DNA from 4 places in the Pseudoalteromonas sp. M8 genome. Region 3 is predicted to be linked to each of the others. Evidence: predicted binding sites of a transcription regulator. Region 3 holds the regulator's gene; each other region holds the start of a gene.
What was found. Region 3 encodes sigma-54, which starts transcription at its own class of promoters, with help from an activator protein. Its sites were predicted from a motif close to GTTGGCACGNNNNTNGNNT; they were not measured.
Positions count from the first base shown of each region.

Region 1: GSF13_RS11615 (flagellar basal body rod protein FlgF) is a predicted target of sigma-54. The motif match lies at 2,688-2,706, and genes of this name have one in related genera.
Region 2: GSF13_RS20695 (DUF2726 domain-containing protein) is a predicted target of sigma-54. The motif match lies at 2,124-2,142, and genes of this name have one in related genera.
Region 4: GSF13_RS19980 (P-II family nitrogen regulator) is a predicted target of sigma-54. The motif match lies at 1,792-1,810, and genes of this name have one in related genera.

Region 1 covers NZ_CP047240.1:1,550,381-1,554,869, reverse strand. Annotated here, with positions in the region: gene GSF13_RS11630 (flagellar basal body P-ring protein FlgI) at 1-272, opposite strand, end outside; gene flgH (flagellar basal body L-ring protein FlgH) at 382-1,065, opposite strand; gene flgG (flagellar basal-body rod protein FlgG) at 1,082-1,870, opposite strand; gene GSF13_RS11615 (flagellar basal body rod protein FlgF) at 1,887-2,651, opposite strand; gene flgE (flagellar hook protein FlgE) at 2,775-4,175, opposite strand; partial or broken gene GSF13_RS11605 (flagellar hook assembly protein FlgD) at 4,217-4,489, opposite strand, start outside.
Region 2 covers NZ_CP047240.1:3,531,421-3,535,909, forward strand. Annotated here, with positions in the region: gene GSF13_RS20675 (aldo/keto reductase) at 1-130, shown strand, start outside; gene GSF13_RS20680 (NUDIX domain-containing protein) at 217-729, shown strand; gene GSF13_RS20685 (hypothetical protein) at 802-1,491, shown strand; gene GSF13_RS20690 (NYN domain-containing protein) at 1,532-2,038, shown strand; gene GSF13_RS20695 (DUF2726 domain-containing protein) at 2,183-2,773, shown strand; gene mtnN (5'-methylthioadenosine/S-adenosylhomocysteine nucleosidase) at 2,882-3,589, shown strand; gene GSF13_RS20705 (cobalamin biosynthesis protein) at 3,589-4,489, shown strand, end outside.
Region 3 covers NZ_CP047240.1:417,779-422,267, forward strand. Annotated here, with positions in the region: gene GSF13_RS06970 (HPr family phosphocarrier protein) at 1-210, opposite strand, end outside; gene rapZ (RNase adapter RapZ) at 211-1,077, opposite strand; gene ptsN (PTS IIA-like nitrogen regulatory protein PtsN) at 1,070-1,528, opposite strand; gene hpf (ribosome hibernation promoting factor) at 1,530-1,817, opposite strand; gene GSF13_RS06990 (RNA polymerase factor sigma-54) at 1,847-3,346, opposite strand; gene lptB (LPS export ABC transporter ATP-binding protein) at 3,393-4,118, opposite strand; gene lptA (lipopolysaccharide transport periplasmic protein LptA) at 4,118-4,489, opposite strand, start outside.
Region 4 covers NZ_CP047240.1:3,359,231-3,363,719, forward strand. Annotated here, with positions in the region: gene mrcB (penicillin-binding protein 1B) at 1-7, opposite strand, end outside; gene GSF13_RS19975 (ammonium transporter) at 169-1,398, opposite strand; gene GSF13_RS19980 (P-II family nitrogen regulator) at 1,412-1,750, opposite strand; gene GSF13_RS19985 (diguanylate cyclase) at 1,940-3,169, opposite strand; gene GSF13_RS19990 (carboxypeptidase) at 3,446-4,489, shown strand, end outside.

The DNA of each region.
Region 1 (4,489 bases), 1.1 Mb from region 3:
GTACCGCCTCGTAAACTACCAGCACTACCAATAGATGAAACGGTAACGTCAATGGTTTGGCCGGGCTTAACAAAAGGTGGCAAGTCTGCGTGAACCGCAACAGCCGCAACATTTTTAATTTTTGGCTTTAAGCTTGCGGGCATCGTGATCCCAAAGCTATTCAACATCGCTTTAAAGCTTTGCTCGGTAAATCTGGTTTGCTCACCGGTACCAGGCAAGCCTACAACTAGGCCGTAGCCAACCAGTTGGTTTGAACGAACACCTTCAACCATACTGACGTCTTTAACTCGCTCAGCAGAAGCCAAAGAAGAAAAACCAACCAACGTAATGGCCGCACCGATAAGCAAAATATTCTTAAGCATATTGTTCATTTTCAGCACCTTAAAACGGCATCAGCGCGCTCATAAAGAAACTCGTTAACCAACCTGCACTTTGCACTTCTTGTTGGTCACCTTTACCTGAATATTGAATTCTGGCATTTGCCACTCGATTAGACTCAACAGTGTTATCTGCGGTCACATCCTGAGGTCTTACCAACCCTTCTAAGCGAATAAATTCCTCGCCAGTATTGAGGGTTAACCACTTTTCACCGCGGATCACTAAATTACCGTTAGGCAATACTCGGGTTACATTGACTGATATATTCCCGAATAAGCTATTTGACTGATTAGACTTCGAATCACCAGAGAAAGAAGAACTGGATTTAGCACCAAACTGTATCGCTTCCTTTCCGATATTGATGGCATTGCCACCAAGACCAATCACAGGGTCTAAGCTCGAATCACTGGATTTATCCAGCTCAGAATTTGCAGCTTTGGTCGCCTGAGTCGTTTCTCTGAGTACGATGGTAATAATATCGCCGACTCTTAACGCTTTTTTGTCAGCATAAAGATCATTGGAGAACTGCGTATTAAATAATGACCCTGTTGCCACCATTTGGGCTTGATTATCCTCGGGATAGATAGGCGCATAATACGGATCGTCACGCACCACATTTTTATTTTGTGTTGTACTACATCCAGATAATGCAGCGACCGTTACGATGGCTAAATATAATGCACGCATAATACCCCCTACCCAATTACAGCTGTTGATTAATGTAGCTCAGCATCTGATCTACCGTTGAAATCACTTTTGAGTTCATCTCATACACGCGTTGTGTCTCAATTAGATTTACAAGCTCTTCGGTCACATTAACGTTTGACGTTTCAAGTGCGCCTTGCACAATCTTACCTAGCCCTTCAACGCTTGGATTACCTTGTACTGGTGCACCACTTACCGCAGTTTCTGTGTACAAGTTTTGTCCAATCGGTTCAAGACCTGATGGATTAATAAAGTCACTGATCGTCAACTGTCCGATAACAACGTTTTCAGCTTGTCCTGCAACGCGCACCGATACTTCACCATCTTGAGAAATAGTAATTGACTGTGCATCGTCGGGTACGTTCATCTCAGGTAACACAGGAAAACCCGCACCTGAGGTAACAATTCGACCTTCTTCATCCGTCGTGAACTGACCGTTTCTTGAATACGCAGTTGTACCATCTGGCATCTGAATCTCAAAAAAGCCCGGGCCTTGGATCATCCAATCCAAAGAGTTTTCGGTACTTAACATATTACCTTGAGAAAAGTTCTTTTGGTTGGCGACTACTTTGGCACCTGCACCAAGCATCAAACCAGACGGTAATTCTGTATCTTGAGAGCTGCGGCCACCTGGCTGATTGATGTTTTGATATAATAAGTCTTCGAATATCGCCCGACTCTTTTTGTAGCCGACGGTACTGGCGTTCGCCAAGTTGTTCGAAATAACTGAAATATCAGTTTGCTGAGCATCTAAGCCTGTTTTACTTATCCACAATGCCGGATTCATGATCTCTACCTCACTCTTAAACTATGCGTAGGAGCGAAGTGTGTCGCTCATCTATTTCTTCAGCTGTTTTCATCAGCTTAATTTGCATTTCAAATTGTCTTTGATGGTTGATCATATCCACCATCTCATGAACGGGATTGACGTTGGACATCTCTAAGAAGCCACTCATCACTTTTGCGGTTGGTGATATTTCACAAAAGCCACAGATCCCATCTTCTAGCTTATCTTCTTTTGGTCTATAAAGGCCGTCATTGCCTTTTTGCAGCTTATTATTATCTGCTTCAATAATTTTCAGCCGATCAACCACTTCAAGAAAGTTAGCAGGAGCGCCTTGTGGACGCACTTGAATAGAGCCATCGTCACTAAACACCACTTTATCAACGGGGATAGGTAAGACAATAGGTCCACCTTCGCCAATAAGTTGACGCCCATGAGCTGTGACCAACGCACCGTCATTACGAATATTGAGCGTGCCGACTTTGGTGTAAGCTTCTTCACCCGAGGCATCAACAACACTGATCCATGATTTATCATCTACTGCAATATCTAGCTCACGGCCAGTTTCAACGATTGCGCCACCGGTCATATTCGTACCTGGACGTTCTTGCATAGCAAAAACCCGAGAGGGTAACCCTTCTCCGAATGCCTGCATTGAACGCGCTTGAGCAAAATCTGCTTTGAAGCCAGTCGTGTTGGCATTAGCAAGGTTATTCGCTTTGAGTGCCACACCGCGTAAGCTCTGCTTAGCGCCTGACATTGCGATATACACCATTTTATCCATGACGATGACCTATAAAATTCAAACTTAATCTAGTTAATGCAAACACAGTGCCAAAGTGATGAGATGTTTTTGACGGGCATAAAAAAGGCTGCCTTTGTAGCAGCCTTTGGAGGGCATAATATATTATCGGATCTGTAATATATTTTGTTGTAATGTTGAGTTAACCTCAAGCGCTCGAGAGTTCGCTTGGAAGTTACGCTGGGCACTGATAAGGTCAACTAACTCGTTTGTGAGGTTGACGTTCGATTGCTCTAACGCCGATGAACTAATACCACCAAGCGTACCTGTGTTTGGCTCGCCTGCTAGGGGCTCACCGGAAGATAGACTTTTCTTCCACTCAGTATTACCAATCGCTTGGAGGCCTTGAGAATTCGGGAAGCGTACGAGCGCGACTTGCCCTAGGAAAGTCGAGTCACCGTTAGTGTATGAAGCTACTACTTTGCCATCAGTACCAATATCAATACCAGCTAGTCGACCTACGGTTGCACCGTCTTGTTCCAGAGCTTTCACTTCAAATCGACCTGATGAATATTGTGTCGGTAACTTCTGAGCCGTGTTTGCTTCATCACGCCAGTTAACAACAATATCATTCGGGAAGGTTGCGCCGTTTTCTAACAAGTTTGACATACCGATAGTTGGGTCAACTGCATCTTGAGGTCCAGCAAGACTTAAGGGGTTAAATGTCGAGCCAGTATTGTTGTTAAAAACAAGCGGCGTAGCTGAAGGATCGGCAGCCGTCTGTGATGGAATACCGCTAGCATCGAAACGGAACACACTAACTGGCGTATAAGGAACAGGTGGTGTTGCTGCTGGATCAATTTGCTGCGCATTATGGTTAAAAGGTTTATCGTCCATTGTTGCGTAAGTTGACCATTCATTATCCGCCGTTTTTCTGAAGAATAGCTGCAGTGTATGTGATTCACCCAGTGAGTCATATACCGTAATTGCCGTTCTTGAGTTATACGATGCACTTTGCGTAGGATCGAATGCAATCGTAGGTGGCTGCGCCGTTGCATCTAGATTAAATGATGTATAAATTTGCGATGTTGCTCGAGGAGACCCTGATGCATCTGGAATTTGAATTGGCGATGTTGTGCTTAGACTCAAAGACGTTGTATCACCCGTTGATGGATCAACAGGGAAGCCTTGCAAGTAGTCACCTTTTGCATTCACGATAAAGTTGTCTTTATTTAATTTAAATGCACCAGCTCGAGAATACGTAAAATCCTGTGATTGAAGAGAATTTGACATGGCAAAATAGCCTTCGCCCTCAATCGCCAAGTCTAGCGAGTTCTGCGTGAACTTTAATGACCCTTGGTGAAACTGCTGCGCTACCATAGTAGTTTGTACACCATCACCATTTTTCGTTTTGCCAGAGCTAAAAACCGAAGACGCGTAAACATCAGCAAATTCTGCGCGAGATTCTTTAAAACCCGTCGTGTTCACGTTAGCAATGTTATTTGCTGTTACGTCCAAGTCTTTTTGCGCGGCGGCAATACCTGTCAGTGCTATATTGAAACTCATACTCTCACCTCTAAGTTCTTAAGGTTAATTCTTTAAAACTACTATGCTATTTCAGCAATATCAGTTAAGCGCACCGCGCCTTCTTTGGTATTAATGACGATGCCGTTAGCACCATTAACATTAACACTGTCAATATTTCTAAATGTGGCCGAAGGTAAAGTCTGATATTCACCTTCAATCATGCCTTCGGCTTTTATGGTGTATTCCCCAGGGGCATCATCTCGCCATCTTTATTCTTACCATCCCACTCAAAACGCACAGCGCCCACACTTTGCTCACCAAACTCAAGCGTCTTAACAATCGCTCCAGATTCG
Region 2 (4,489 bases), 1.3 Mb from region 3:
TTCAACTATTATCGGCGCGACAATCATGGCACAGCTTAAAGAAAATATTCAAGCGTTTGAACAACCGCTATGTGCAGAGTCTTTAGCCGAGATTGATACTGTATTTAAAGCGTACCCTGCTCCGTTTTAATATCTTCATTCGCGATACGCCGCTTTTACGCAGGCGTATCGTTTTGTAAACCCATTCTTGTTACCTAAATTGAAGTTAAAACCCCCATGCAAAGCTTAAACAACACCCCAGTCATTCCGCTTCAAGGCAGCTGCTTTACTAGAGAGACCACTCGCGCCATAGTCCTTAGAGGCAACGACATTCTTATGCTTTACACCAAACGTTATGACGATTACACCTTACCAGGTGGTGGCGTTAACGAGGGGGAAAGCTTAGAAGCAGCATTAGAGCGCGAGCTAAAAGAAGAAACTGGTGCAGTATCCATTACAGGTCTCACTCCTTTTGGTCGCTATGAAGAGTATCGTCCTTGGTATAAACCAGATCATGATAATGTACATATTATTTCTTATTGCTACGTTTGTGAGATCTGTGGCAAATTTGATCTGCCAACAATGGAGAATTACGAACTTGCTAATGGTATGAAACCTTTGTGGATTAACATAAATCAAGCCATAGCCCACAATGAAGCTAAACTTGCTGATGCAAATAACAAAGGGATGTCCATTTTGCGTGAATTAACTTTACTGAAACACATATCGGCGCAACTAATCACAGAATAATTCGTCTATTGAGGGAACATTTACACGTTGATTAAGCTCTAACTCTGCATAACTCAAGGATTAATAAGAATAATGCGGCCGCTCCAAAACAACCTAATTAGTTTCACCATTATTGGCTCTATTGTGCTGCATCTACTGCTCGGCTGGTATTTGCAGCAAAGTATTTATATCCCCTCAAAGCCTTTAGAAATTAAGGCAATGAAAACCTATTTGGTTATTGAGCCTGCCAAGCCCAAGGTGGAGCATATTGAGACACCAGCGATAACTGAAGATAAGCCAGTAAAGGAGTTAAAACCGACGCTGAAGGACGATACGGTTGAAGTACTAAAAACTGCGCAAACGGAACCAAAAAAGCCTACGGTTGAAAGTACAACCAAGCACATAGCCAAAGCAGCAGTCGTCACGCAACCTAAAAAGTTAGACCATCGCAAAGCAATCTCTCAATTTCGTCAGCAACTTTTAGAGCGCACTCCCAGTGACGTTGTACTCAGCCAAAACCAAAAAAAGCCGCAGCAGATCACCGTACCTAAAGCGCATCAAACCAGTGCTGCGAGCAAGCCAAGAGAGCTACTCGCGTCCACACCACATTATAAAGTCTACCGTGAAAATGGCTTGTGCTATACTGAGGTTAGACTCGATCCGAGTATTCCTACACCAGAGGGATTAAGTAATAACTGGCGTACTCCGCCTCGCCCTTGCGATGGCGGTGCCATTAAAAAAGCCTATGATGCCGCGATGAGTAAATGGCTAAACAAACGCTAATCTTGCTATCATAAAGCAAATTTATTGCTAAGAGTCCATTATGGAAAAAGTCACCATTTTAGTTGACGCTCAAAATGTTTATTACACCACCAAGCAAGCCTACCAAACAGGCTTTGACTATAACGCATTTTGGCGTAAAGCAACGGCTAATCGCGAGGTATATCAAGCCATTGCCTATTCTAGCGAACGGGGTGACGACAAACAAAAGCAGTTCCAAAATATCCTGCGAGCGATTGGCTTTGAGGTGAAGTTAAAGCCTTATATTCAACGTGCCGATGGCTCCGCAAAATGTGATTGGGATGTTGGCATTACCATTGATGCCATGGAATGCGCGTCAGGATCCGATGTAATTATTCTAGTAACTGGCGATGGTGATTTTGATTTACTCGCGAATAAACTCAGAGATAAATACCATACCCGAGTCGAAGTTTACGGCGTGCCGCAGCTTACCGCCGCCTCACTGATCCGTGCCGCTAGTGAGTTTATTCCTATTGATAGTAAACTATTAATTAGTCGACGCAGGTCTGAAATACATCACGGCGATTAACACTGTCAGATACGTTCCTATACGACAAATAGTCCACCTCCATAGCCAACCACACAAATTCTTATGACTTGCCGTAAAGTAATTTTATGGCACAGCTATTGCTTATAAAACCACAGATGTCATTTTTTTGATTTGGAGTTTTGTATGGAATTTGCGTTACTTGCTATTTTGGCTCTAGTGGTCGTTGCTTCCATTGTCGCTTCTAAGTACACCGATGTGGGTGGCAATCCTTATCCATTTAATCGTAAAGAATCTGTTTTTACCACCGTTGAAGCATCGTTTCTACATTTATTAGAACGTGCCGTTGGCGATAGATATAAAATCGTTAGCCGCATTAAGCTCATTGATGTGATTGAGTGCAAGCCGGGTATCTCTCCAAAAGCACGTCGTGCTGCGGTAACTAAAGCTAAAAATAAGCAGTTGGATTATGTCTTGGTAGACAAAGAGACACTGAAAATTGTTGCCGCTGTTGACTTGGTCAATAACGCCAATAAAAACGGCCATAAAGCACAAAAAGATTGGTTTGTAAGTGGCGCTCTGGAATCTGCGGGTATTCCACACATTCGTATGAAAATCAAAAGTGGCTACCAAAGCGCTGAGGTCCGTGCGGCAATCCTATTCAAGCTTGGCCAAAAAGTGGAGATGCCAAAGAAAACCAGAAACCGCACCTACAAACCTGCGGTACTGTCTCCTTCACAGGCAAAAGCACAGTCAACTCAGTTGGCAGAAATCTAGCAAAACGGGCGTCAGCCCGTTTTTTGTTTTACCTATCAAAACCCCTTTCGTATAATAAAAGCAATTTTGACATTGGGGCTTTCCCCACCACAAATTAGGAATCTTTTGATGAAAGTAGGCATTATCGGCGCAATGGAGCAAGAAGTTACTATTTTGCGTAACACCATGGAAAACCCGCAAACATTGACCAAAGGTGGCTTTACTTTTTATACCGGCAAACTGGCTGGTCTTGACGTAACGCTTGTACAGTCTGGCATTGGTAAAGTGGCAGCGACGGTTGCGACAACTTTGCTTATCGACAACTTTGCGCCAGATTGCGTGATCAACACGGGTTCTGCAGGTGGCTTTGAACCATCACTAAACGTCGGCGATGTGGTGATTTCAAATGAAGTACGTCATCACGACGTAGATGTTACTGCGTTTGGCTATGAAATTGGTCAAGTTCCGCAAATGCCTGCTGCGTTTACTTCGCACACAAAATTAGTTGAAGCTGCAGAGCAAAGCGTACATGCGCTTGAAGGCATTCAAACTATGGTTGGTTTGATCTGTACGGGTGACTCATTTATGTGCGACCCAGTACGCATCGACAAGGCGCGTGCAGACTTCCCTACGATGTTAGCAGTAGAAATGGAAGGTGCGGCAATTGCGCAGGCTTGTCATTCTTTAAACACGCCATTTGTCGTGATCCGCTCGCTATCTGATATCGCCGGCAAAGAATCACCGCAATCATTCGAAGAGTATCTAGAAGTCGCTTCTGTTAACTCTTCTAAAATGGTGATGGCACTACTTAATAAGCTGGATAAGGTTACGCTTTAGTGCTCGACAGCTTGCTTCAGGCCCATGAGGGCCTGATCATTTTCTTACTGGCGATTTTTGCCAGCCTAGGGGTAAGGTTATCAACACTTTATCACCCTAATCTTATTCTTAGCCTTATATTTAAAGCGATTGCCGAAAAAGTTTATCGCCCCAAAGCGGCTTCTAGTTATCAACTGTTATCAGGCACACTGGGATTCCTCCTCCCTATATTAACCATCACCGTATTAACTTATGCGATTATTAGCTTTGCTTTTTATCCTAATTGGCTCGGTGGGCTGGTGTTGTTTTTATGCTTAGATATTAGCCATGAAAGCCGTGCTAAGCGTATTTCCGCGCTGATAAAGTCAAAGCAAAAAGTAACCGCAAGAGCCGTGTTGCAAGGAATGGTAGCAAGAGATGTAGAGAAGCTAACAGAGCTTGGTATTTGTAAAGCCACCATAGATAGCACCGCATTAAATACCCTGCGCCATTTTTTTGTCATTGCTTTACTGTATCTAATGGCAGGCCCCTATCTCGCGCTATTTTATAAACTGTTACTGCTATGCGACCATGCTTGGCGGCAAGTAATGCTCCCCTCAGCCCGTTTTATGACAAGCCTTTCCCGCGTGATTTGGCTCGTTGAGTTTGTACCAATTCGATTATTAATTACCTGCTTTTCATTGCTACTTAGACCAAAGCAAACTTGGCACTACATTAAATACTACGGCCGTCACTTTAGCCAAACGAATACCGGATGGGCACTGAGCTTCTTTGCCGCAAATTTACATACACAGCTCGCAGGGCCGCGCTTTTATTTTGGTGAACGTTATGATGTGATGCGGGTAGGTGCAAAAGCGCAACCCTCAGCTGAGCATATTCAGCATTTACTCGGGCTACTTAATCAAATGCGCTGGCTATTTA
Region 3 (4,489 bases):
AGCATCAGGACCTTCACAAACCACTCGGACTTCTTTCCCTTGGCTGCTTTCAAGTAACAACAGCGCTAGTACGCTGTCAGCAGCAGCACTTTTGTCTCCTTGATATAAGGTCACTTCGGCATCAAATTGGGTTGCTAATTGCGCAAGAACCGTCGCTGCTCGAGCGTGCAGGCCGAGTTTGTTTTGGATTAAAAACGTATCTTCTAACATTTAACCCTCTTGCTCTCGGTGACGAATTTTGACGTTGGGATGGGTTTTAGCAAAACGTTCACCAATGGTTTGCGCTAAGTATACCGAGCGATGTTGCCCACCTGTACATCCTATTGCGATCGTTAGATAACTGCGATTGTTACGCTCTAAGTGTGGTAACCAAGTTTGTACGAAGGTTTGGATCTGCCAAGTAAACTTTTGCACGATGCTGTGACTCGACAAATAGTCTTTGACTGGCTGATCTAAGCCAGTTAGCGGCTTAAGCTCAGGCTCCCAATGTGGGTTGGGTAAAAAGCGCGCATCAAAAACGTAATCCGCTTGTTTTGGGATGCCGTGTTTAAAGCCGAAAGATTCAAAGGTAATAATGAGTTGTTTGTCTTTTTTACCTAAGATTTTTTCGCGGATATCTTCTGCAAGTTGATGAACGCTCAGGCCTGTAGTATCAATGAGAAAATCGGCGCGAGTGATCAGCACGTCTAACAATTCCCGTTCTTTCTTTATCGCAACATCTAATGGAAGATTATGCAGTGAAAGAGGGTGCAAACGTCGTGTTTCTGAGAAGCGCTTTATCAGGGTTTGATCGTCACTGTCTAAATAAAACAGGGTAGGTTTGGCAAAGCCTGGTAAGTATTCAAGAATGTCATTAAACTCGTCCTGTTCTTTAGGTAAGTTTCTAACATCAATACTGACTGCAATTTTATTATAATTGTCCGAAACACTGCGGACTAAAGACGGTAGCAAATTGACTGGAATGTTATCCACACAATAGTAGCCTAAGTCTTCCAATACTCGAAGCGCTACAGATTTACCAGAGCCTGAGCGGCCACTGATAATGATAAGCTCGAGTCCTTTTTCTTCATCACTCATCAAGTTCACCTTGGATCACTGCATATAACTCATCATCACTTTTTGCTTGCCTAAGCATTTTGCAAAAAGACTTGTCTTTGAGTGTATCAGCAATCGCCGCTAAGGTCTTCAGGTGTTGTTGATTATCACCTTCAGGTACGATGAACGCGACAAAAATATCGACAGGCTGCTTATCTATGGCTTCAAACTGGATCCCTTGCTCGCTGACAAGCACCATTGCAAGGATTTTATCCAAACCTTCAAGTCGACCATGGGGAATGGCAATGCCTTTACCGATCCCTGTGCTGCCTAATTTCTCTCGCGCCATTAAGGCGTCCAAGATAGCATGCTGACTGGTATTTGGAATTTGGCTATGAGCCAGTTCGCTGATGTATTCTAAAATACGTTTTTTGCTATTAAAAAGGACCGCAGCTTTACTGCAGTCCTTGTTCACTAATTCACTTAATTTCATCTTAGTGTCGAGTGAGCTTCTCTTTGTGTTTAATAACTTGACGATCTAGCTTGTCGATAAGGCCATCAATTGCGGCATACATATCTTGATGCTCTGTTGATGCAAATAGCTCGCCGCCGTTTACGTGTAATGTTGCTTCTGCTTTTTGTACTAGTTTCTCGACATCAAGGATCACATGCACATTATTGATATGATCAAAGTGCCTTTCTAGCTTCGCAAACTTGTTGGTGACATAGTCTCTTAATGAGTCAGTAATTTCTACATGGCGACCAGTTAGATTTAGTTGCATAAGCATTTTTCCTTCTTGGGTTTTACGTCTTATATCAAGCTTTTACGCTGATTTGACGGTGGAATGGCTAGGGATTCACGATATTTTGCAATCGTACGTCTCGCTACCTTAATTCCTTGCTCAGCTAAGATATCTGCAATTTTGCTGTCACTCAATGGCTTCGCGGTATTCTCTGCAGCTATCAGCTTTTTGATAAGTGCTCTAATTGCTGTAGAAGAGCACTCACCTCCATTTTCCGTACTTACATGGCTAGAGAAGAAATACTTCAGCTCAAATATTCCCCGAGGTGTATGCATGTATTTTTGTGTTGTCACACGGGAAATTGTGGACTCATGCATCTCAACCATTTCAGCAACATCATTTAGCACCATAGGGCGCATTGCTTCGGGGCCATGTTCAAAGAATGCCTGTTGTTGTTGCACAATGCAATTGGTAACTTTTAATAAAGTATCATTTCGGCTTTCTAAGCTTTTAATAAACCACTTTGCTTCTTGTAAATGTGAGCGAATAAACTGACTATCCGTACTGGATTTCGCCGTTCTAGACATCGCAGCGTAATGGTCATTTACTCTTATTTTAGGCATAGCATCAGGATTTAGCTCTACGACCCAACGACCTTTTACTTTTTTCACCGATACGTCAGGGATCACATATTCAGGCTCTTCATGAATAATGCTTGCCGCAGGCTTTGGGTTAAGGCTATGTATTAACGTCATGACCTCTTTGAGATCGGCTTCTTTAAGGCGCGTTTTCTTAGCCAAAGTTCGATAGTCACGGCTGGCAAGCAAGTCGATATGCTCTGTCAGGATCATTTTTGTTTCGGCAATCCATGGGGTATCTGGGGCGAATTGGTTGAGCTGAATGCATAAGCATTCTTGTAAACTACGCGCTGCGATACCGACAGGGTCAAAAAGCTGAATGCGTTTGAGTACGGCTTCGACTTCATCTAGCTCAATAGGCTCTTCGCTATTCTCGTCATTAATGCTTTCTAAAATGTCTTCGCAAGACAGTGTTAGAATGCCTGACAGGTCGACCGCTTCAATAATCGCAATCGCAATAGCTCTATCTGTTGGACTAAATGGTGTCAGTTCGAGTTGCCACATGAGATAATCGTGGAGAGATTCAGAGGTTTCCCCTTGATAAACATTATCGTCATCGGGAAGTGGACCTGAGCTTGCAGCAGGCGCTGCACTCATATACTCGTCCCAAGTGACATCCATGGCAAGGTCATCGCTCACAGTGTCTTTGCTCATGGCGGTATCTGAGTCTATCTCATAGTCACTAACCTGCGTTTCATCGGCTGAATCTTGATTGTCGTCAGCACGGCTCTTTTCTTGGCTGTGTTGGTCAGCGTTTTCGCCGTCAGTATTATCACCTTCTTCCACTTCCAACAATGGATTGCTGTCTAATGCTTCTTGTATTTCTTGTTGCAGATCCAATGTACTAAGCTGCAGCAAGCGAATGGCTTGTTGCAGTTGCGGAGTCATTGTAAGTTGCTGCCCCATGCGCAGCTGTAATGATTGCCTCATGTATCTCTAACAATCCTTTTTAACAGTTATTAATACTACGTCTTAACTATAGCTTGAATTGTTCGCCTAGGTAGACATCTCTTACGGTTTGATCTGCCAAAACATGTTCTGGCGTGCCTGCAGCGATTAACTCACCATGTGAAACGATGTAGGCCTTTTCACATACGTCCAGTGTTTCTCTAACGTTATGATCGGTGATAAGCACACCGATACCACGGTTTTTTAGGTGCTCTATGATTGTCTTTATATCTAACACCGAAATAGGATCAACACCAGCAAAAGGTTCATCTAACAGGATAAACTTAGGGTTTGCGGCTAAAGCGCGAGCAATTTCGACTCGTCTTCTTTCGCCTCCCGACAATGCCATGCCCTGTGAGTCGCGAATGTGTTGAATATTAAACTCATCCAGTAACTCGTTTAGTTCAGCTTCTCTTTCAACTTTAGATAAGTCTTTTCGAGTTTCTAAAATCGCCATCAAATTTTGATAGACCGTGAGTTTTCTAAAGATTGAAGACTCTTGCGGTAGATAGCCAATACCAAGTCGTGCACGGCTGTGCATCGGTAACAAAGTGATATCTTCGTCATCAATCTGAATATAGCCTTTGTCGCTTGGTACTAACCCTACAATCATGTAGAACGTAGTGGTTTTACCTGCACCATTTGGTCCTAATAAGCCTACAATACTGCCAGCCTGAACACTTAAACCAACATTTTTGACGACCTGACGACCTTTATAACTCTTTGCTAGACCAGTTGCTTTGAGCTCGCTCATTAATTGTTACCTTCTTCCTGCGCTTTTTTCTCTTTAGCGTCTTTTTTGTCATCAACAGGAACAAGGATGGTTCTTACTCGAGAGTCTTCTTGGTCTGAGCGCTCAGCGCTGATCAATTGCTTTTCAATGTCATAGGTGATGACTTGAGCATTGATTTTTTGCCCAGTTTGATTGATTTCAGCATCACCAGAAATCACTAGGGTTCCCTTCGCTACGTCGTAACGGATTTCATTTGCTTTGGCTTCTAGCAAGTTGCCATCGGGTTGACGTTCGCTAAAAGTGGCAGGGCTGCCAGTTGCCACAAGCAGTTGCTTGTTAATGCCAAGTTCCGCGCGACGGTGGACCTCTAGGCGATCGGCATTTATCTTTCT
Region 4 (4,489 bases), 1.4 Mb from region 3:
CCGTCATGACCCAAGTAAAACTAAAAAATGAATCGCAAGATGGTAGGGTAACCTAAATTAACAACTGCTGAAAGTAGAATAATATATATAAAGAAAAGTGAGCCCTGTTGGACTCACTTTGTTTAGACAACGAGAACTTTACAATATTGACTGAGAGCCAAATTGGTATTATTGTCCGCGAACTGTCACGAACTCGGGATAGGCATCTACGCCGCAATCATGTTGATCCATACCGCTTAGTTCTTCTTCTTCGCCAACGCGGATCCCCATGCTCGCTTTCAATACACTCCAGACAATATAAGAAGCAATGAAAACAAAACCTAAAATAGTGATAAGTCCCACAGCCTGACCTTGGAAAGTAGCGTCTGAGTTTGAAAATGGCACCATCATCACACCTAGCGCACCACATATACCGTGAACAGAGATAGCACCGACAGGATCATCAATTTTTGCCTTATCTAGTGCAACGATACTAAACACCACCAATGCACCGCCTATGGCACCGAGAATAAGCGCTAATACAGGTGTTGGAGAGGCAGGCTCAGCGGTAATAGTCACCAGACCTGCTAGCGCACCATTAAGTACCATAGTTAAATCCGCCTTGCCCCACATTAATTTACACACCAACAGTGCAGCAACCGCACCTGCCGCCGCCGCCGCATTGGTATTTAGCATGATTTGGCTGACCGCGATGGCATTTTCTTTGTCGGCAAGGAACAGTTGAGAGCCACCGTTAAAGCCAAACCATCCCATCCACAAAATAAAGGTGCCTAGTGTAGCCAGTGGCATGTTGGAACCAGGAATTGGGTAAATCTCACCATTTTTGCCATATTTTCCTTTGCGCGCACCAAGTAACAGAACACCCGCTAGTGCCGCAGCAGCACCGGCACCATGCACAATGGCTGAACCGGCAAAGTCAACAAAGCCAAGCTCAGATAAGAAACCACCGCCCCACGTCCAATAGCCTTCTAACGGGTAGATAAAACCAGTTAACACCACACAAAATGCTAAAAACGCCCACAATTTCATACGCTCGGCAACAGCGCCAGAGACAATTGACATAGCCGTTGCAACAAATACCACTTGGAAGAAAAAGTCGGATTGCAGTGCATGGTCGGCATCATCAGCTGCACTGCCAATGAGCGCACCGAGACTTGGTAAAACCCCACCTTCGGCATTATCGACATACATGATGTTGTAACCAATAAGCAGATACATAGTACAAGCAATGGCGTACAGTGCGACGTTCTTGGTAAGGATTTCAGTGGTATTTTTTGAGCGTACTAATCCCGCTTCAAGCATAGCGAATCCGGCAGCCATCCACATAACTAAGACACCAGAGATCAAAAAGTAAAAGGTATTTAATGAAAATTTTAGTTCTATTATTGTATTTTCCATTGTTCGGCTCCCCTTAAATGGCTTCTTCATCAAGTTCGCCGGTACGGATCCGAACAACTTGGTCTAAGTCGTAAACAAAGATTTTTCCGTCACCAATTTTTCCAGTGAACGCAGCCTTTGTAACCGTTTCCACAACGCGCTCGGCGTTTTCGCTTAATGTCGCAATTTCTATTTTTATTTTTGGAATGAAATCGACTTGATATTCTGCACCGCGATACAGTTCGGTATGACCGCGCTGACGTCCAAACCCTTTAACGTCAACAACCGTCATACCTTCAATCCCTAGATCGGCTAACGCTTCACGTACCTCATCAAGCTTAAATGGTTTTATTATTGCACTTATCATTTTCATGCTGAGTCCCCTTAGGACAGTTGATCCTGTTGTATGCAGTAATCCAACCTTTATGCCAAATTTTTTATTCCTTAATTAACAATGAATTAAAGTGAGAGGTGGAATTTCACGCATAAAAAATGCACCATCTAGGTGCATTGATATTAAGTCTGAACTGAATTGGTGCATAAACACCCAAATAACGAAAAGCTAATGCGCGATAACGCAATTTCGTTGTTTGTCCTTCGCTTTGTAGAGCGCCTTATCTGCCTTGCGCATTACTTCGCTTAAACTCTTTGATTGGCAAGCCGCGAGGCCAATACTGATGGTGCAATAATGCTTACCCTCAGGAATTTTGAATGCTTGCTGTGCAAGGCGCTCTCTAAAGTCTTCTAGCATGTGCTTTGCCATCTTCATATCTGAGCTTGGAATAAGCAAAGCAAACTCTTCCCCACCGATACGTGCGACAATGTAGTGACCAAATGCACTACGCAGTAAATCAGCAACTTGTTTAAGTACATCATCACCGCTTTCATGGCCATATTGATCATTAATAGACTTAAAGTGATCGAGGTCTAACAATGCCAATATATGCTGGCTCGGTTTGTTCTTGATTAAACGCTCTGCTTGCTGACAAAAATAGCGGCGGTTATAAAGCCCTGTTAAATAGTCTCGATGCGCGTATTCTTTGATTTCTGCGATCAAATTGAGCTGTTCCATCGTCTGCATGATACGACAATGAAACTCTTCACTCATAAAAGGTTTTGCCAAAAAGTCATTGGCGCCGTATTTGATAAACTTTGCTGACAAACCATGACTTCCTGCGCCAGACAGACCAATAATCGCCAACTCATCTCGTCCACGACTATTACGAACGGATTTTACCAACTCAAAGCCATCCATCGTCGGCATCGCAAAGTCCGTCAGCAGTAGCTTAATTTCATGGTCAGATAGCAACATCTCCAATGCCTGTTCGCCATCTTGCGCCTCAAGCACTGTAAATAATTGCTTTTCAAGCATCTGCTTCATTACCGCGCGACTGATCACAGAATCATCGGCGATCAGCGCCTTGCAACCTTGGTTTCTCAATAGTCTAGATGCTAACTTGACCGCGTATAGGTATGAATCGCGGTTATCTTTAATCACATAATCCACCACACCCATTTCAAGCATTTGCTGGCGGCTATATTCATCTATTTTTGAGGTCAACACCACGGTGGGTATTTTGTGGCTAAGCGTGAGCTGCACGACCTCTGCGTCCATCGCATCGGGCAGCGTTAAATCTACCAGCGCCAATGTATATTGGTGCTGTGCTAAGAAGTCCTTACTTTCCTTGAGGGACCAAGCAAAATCGATTTCGACATCTAGATGCTGAGCAGCAAGGTGTCGCAATACCTGTTGTACGACTTTACTGTCTTCAACAATTAAAATTCTTTGCATGGATTGAGATCTCTTAAGTACAACGAGAAGCGCAGTGAAACAAGAATTTAACGAGGCTAAATACTTTATTACTACATAATTAAGTATTAAATATACGCGAATCTTGCACTAAAAAAAACCAAATCGGCTCAAATTCGTTACTTTTCGATAAACGAGGTTACAACAGCCTATTTTTCAAACCTGCCGTTTTTTTTGTTGAGTTTGTCTCAACGGCTTTGAATTTCAGATGAAATACTTCTTTAATGCAGACATACCTAATGCAATACCGAGGAAGCAATGAAAAAACTACTACCACTATTGCTCATGAGTTGTGCCCTACTCTCAGCACCAAGCATAGCTGAGGAGCACAACCGCGCAATTGAGATAGATCATAAAATAACAACTGAGCATAGAGCCGAAATAAAAGGTGAACGTATTAACTACACCGCGACAACAGGCACGCAGCCGGTGTGGAATGAAAACGGCGACGCAGTTGCAACGTTGCATTACACCTACTACAAGCGCACAAAAATCAAAGATATGAGCAAACGTCCGCTGCTGATCTCATTTAACGGTGGTCCGGGCTCGGCTTCCGTGTGGATGCACATTGCCTATACTGGCCCAAGAGTATTAAAAATTGATGACGAAGGATATCCACTGCAACCTTACGGCTTGAAAGACAACCCATATTCAGTGCTAGATGTTGCCGATATTGTTTATGTAAACCCAGTCAACACAGGTTATTCTCGCGTACTCAAAAATGCTGAAGGTAAATATCCGGGTAAAGCCGAACAAACAAAGATGTTTTTTGGCGTCAACGCGGACGTGAAGTACTTAGCCGAATGGCTCAATACATTTATTCATCGCAATGAGCGTATGCTTTCTCCTAAGTACCTGATTGGTGAGAGCTACGGCACGACTCGAGTGTCAGGTCTTGCGCACGCGATGCAAAACAATCAGTGGCTTTATCTCAATGGCGTGGTGTTGGTATCTCCTACAGAAATCGGCATTAAACGAGAAGGTCCGGTTGAAGTGGCAAACCGTTTACCGTATTACGCTGCCGCCGCTTGGTACCACAAAGCGCTGTCTTCTGAATTGCAAAATAAAGATTTACTCGAAGTACTTGCAGAGGTTGAACAATATACGGTTGATCAGTATCTTCCCGCACTCGCCAAAGGCGCATTTATCAGTGCCCAAGAAAAGCAAAGTGTGACACAGGCCGTTGCTAAATATAGTGGCTTAAGCGAGCGCTTTGTAGCTCAAAACAACCTAGATATTCCTACTGCCGCATTTTGGAAAGAGCTATTGCGTGAGCGTGGCTATACCCTAGGTCGGTTGGAC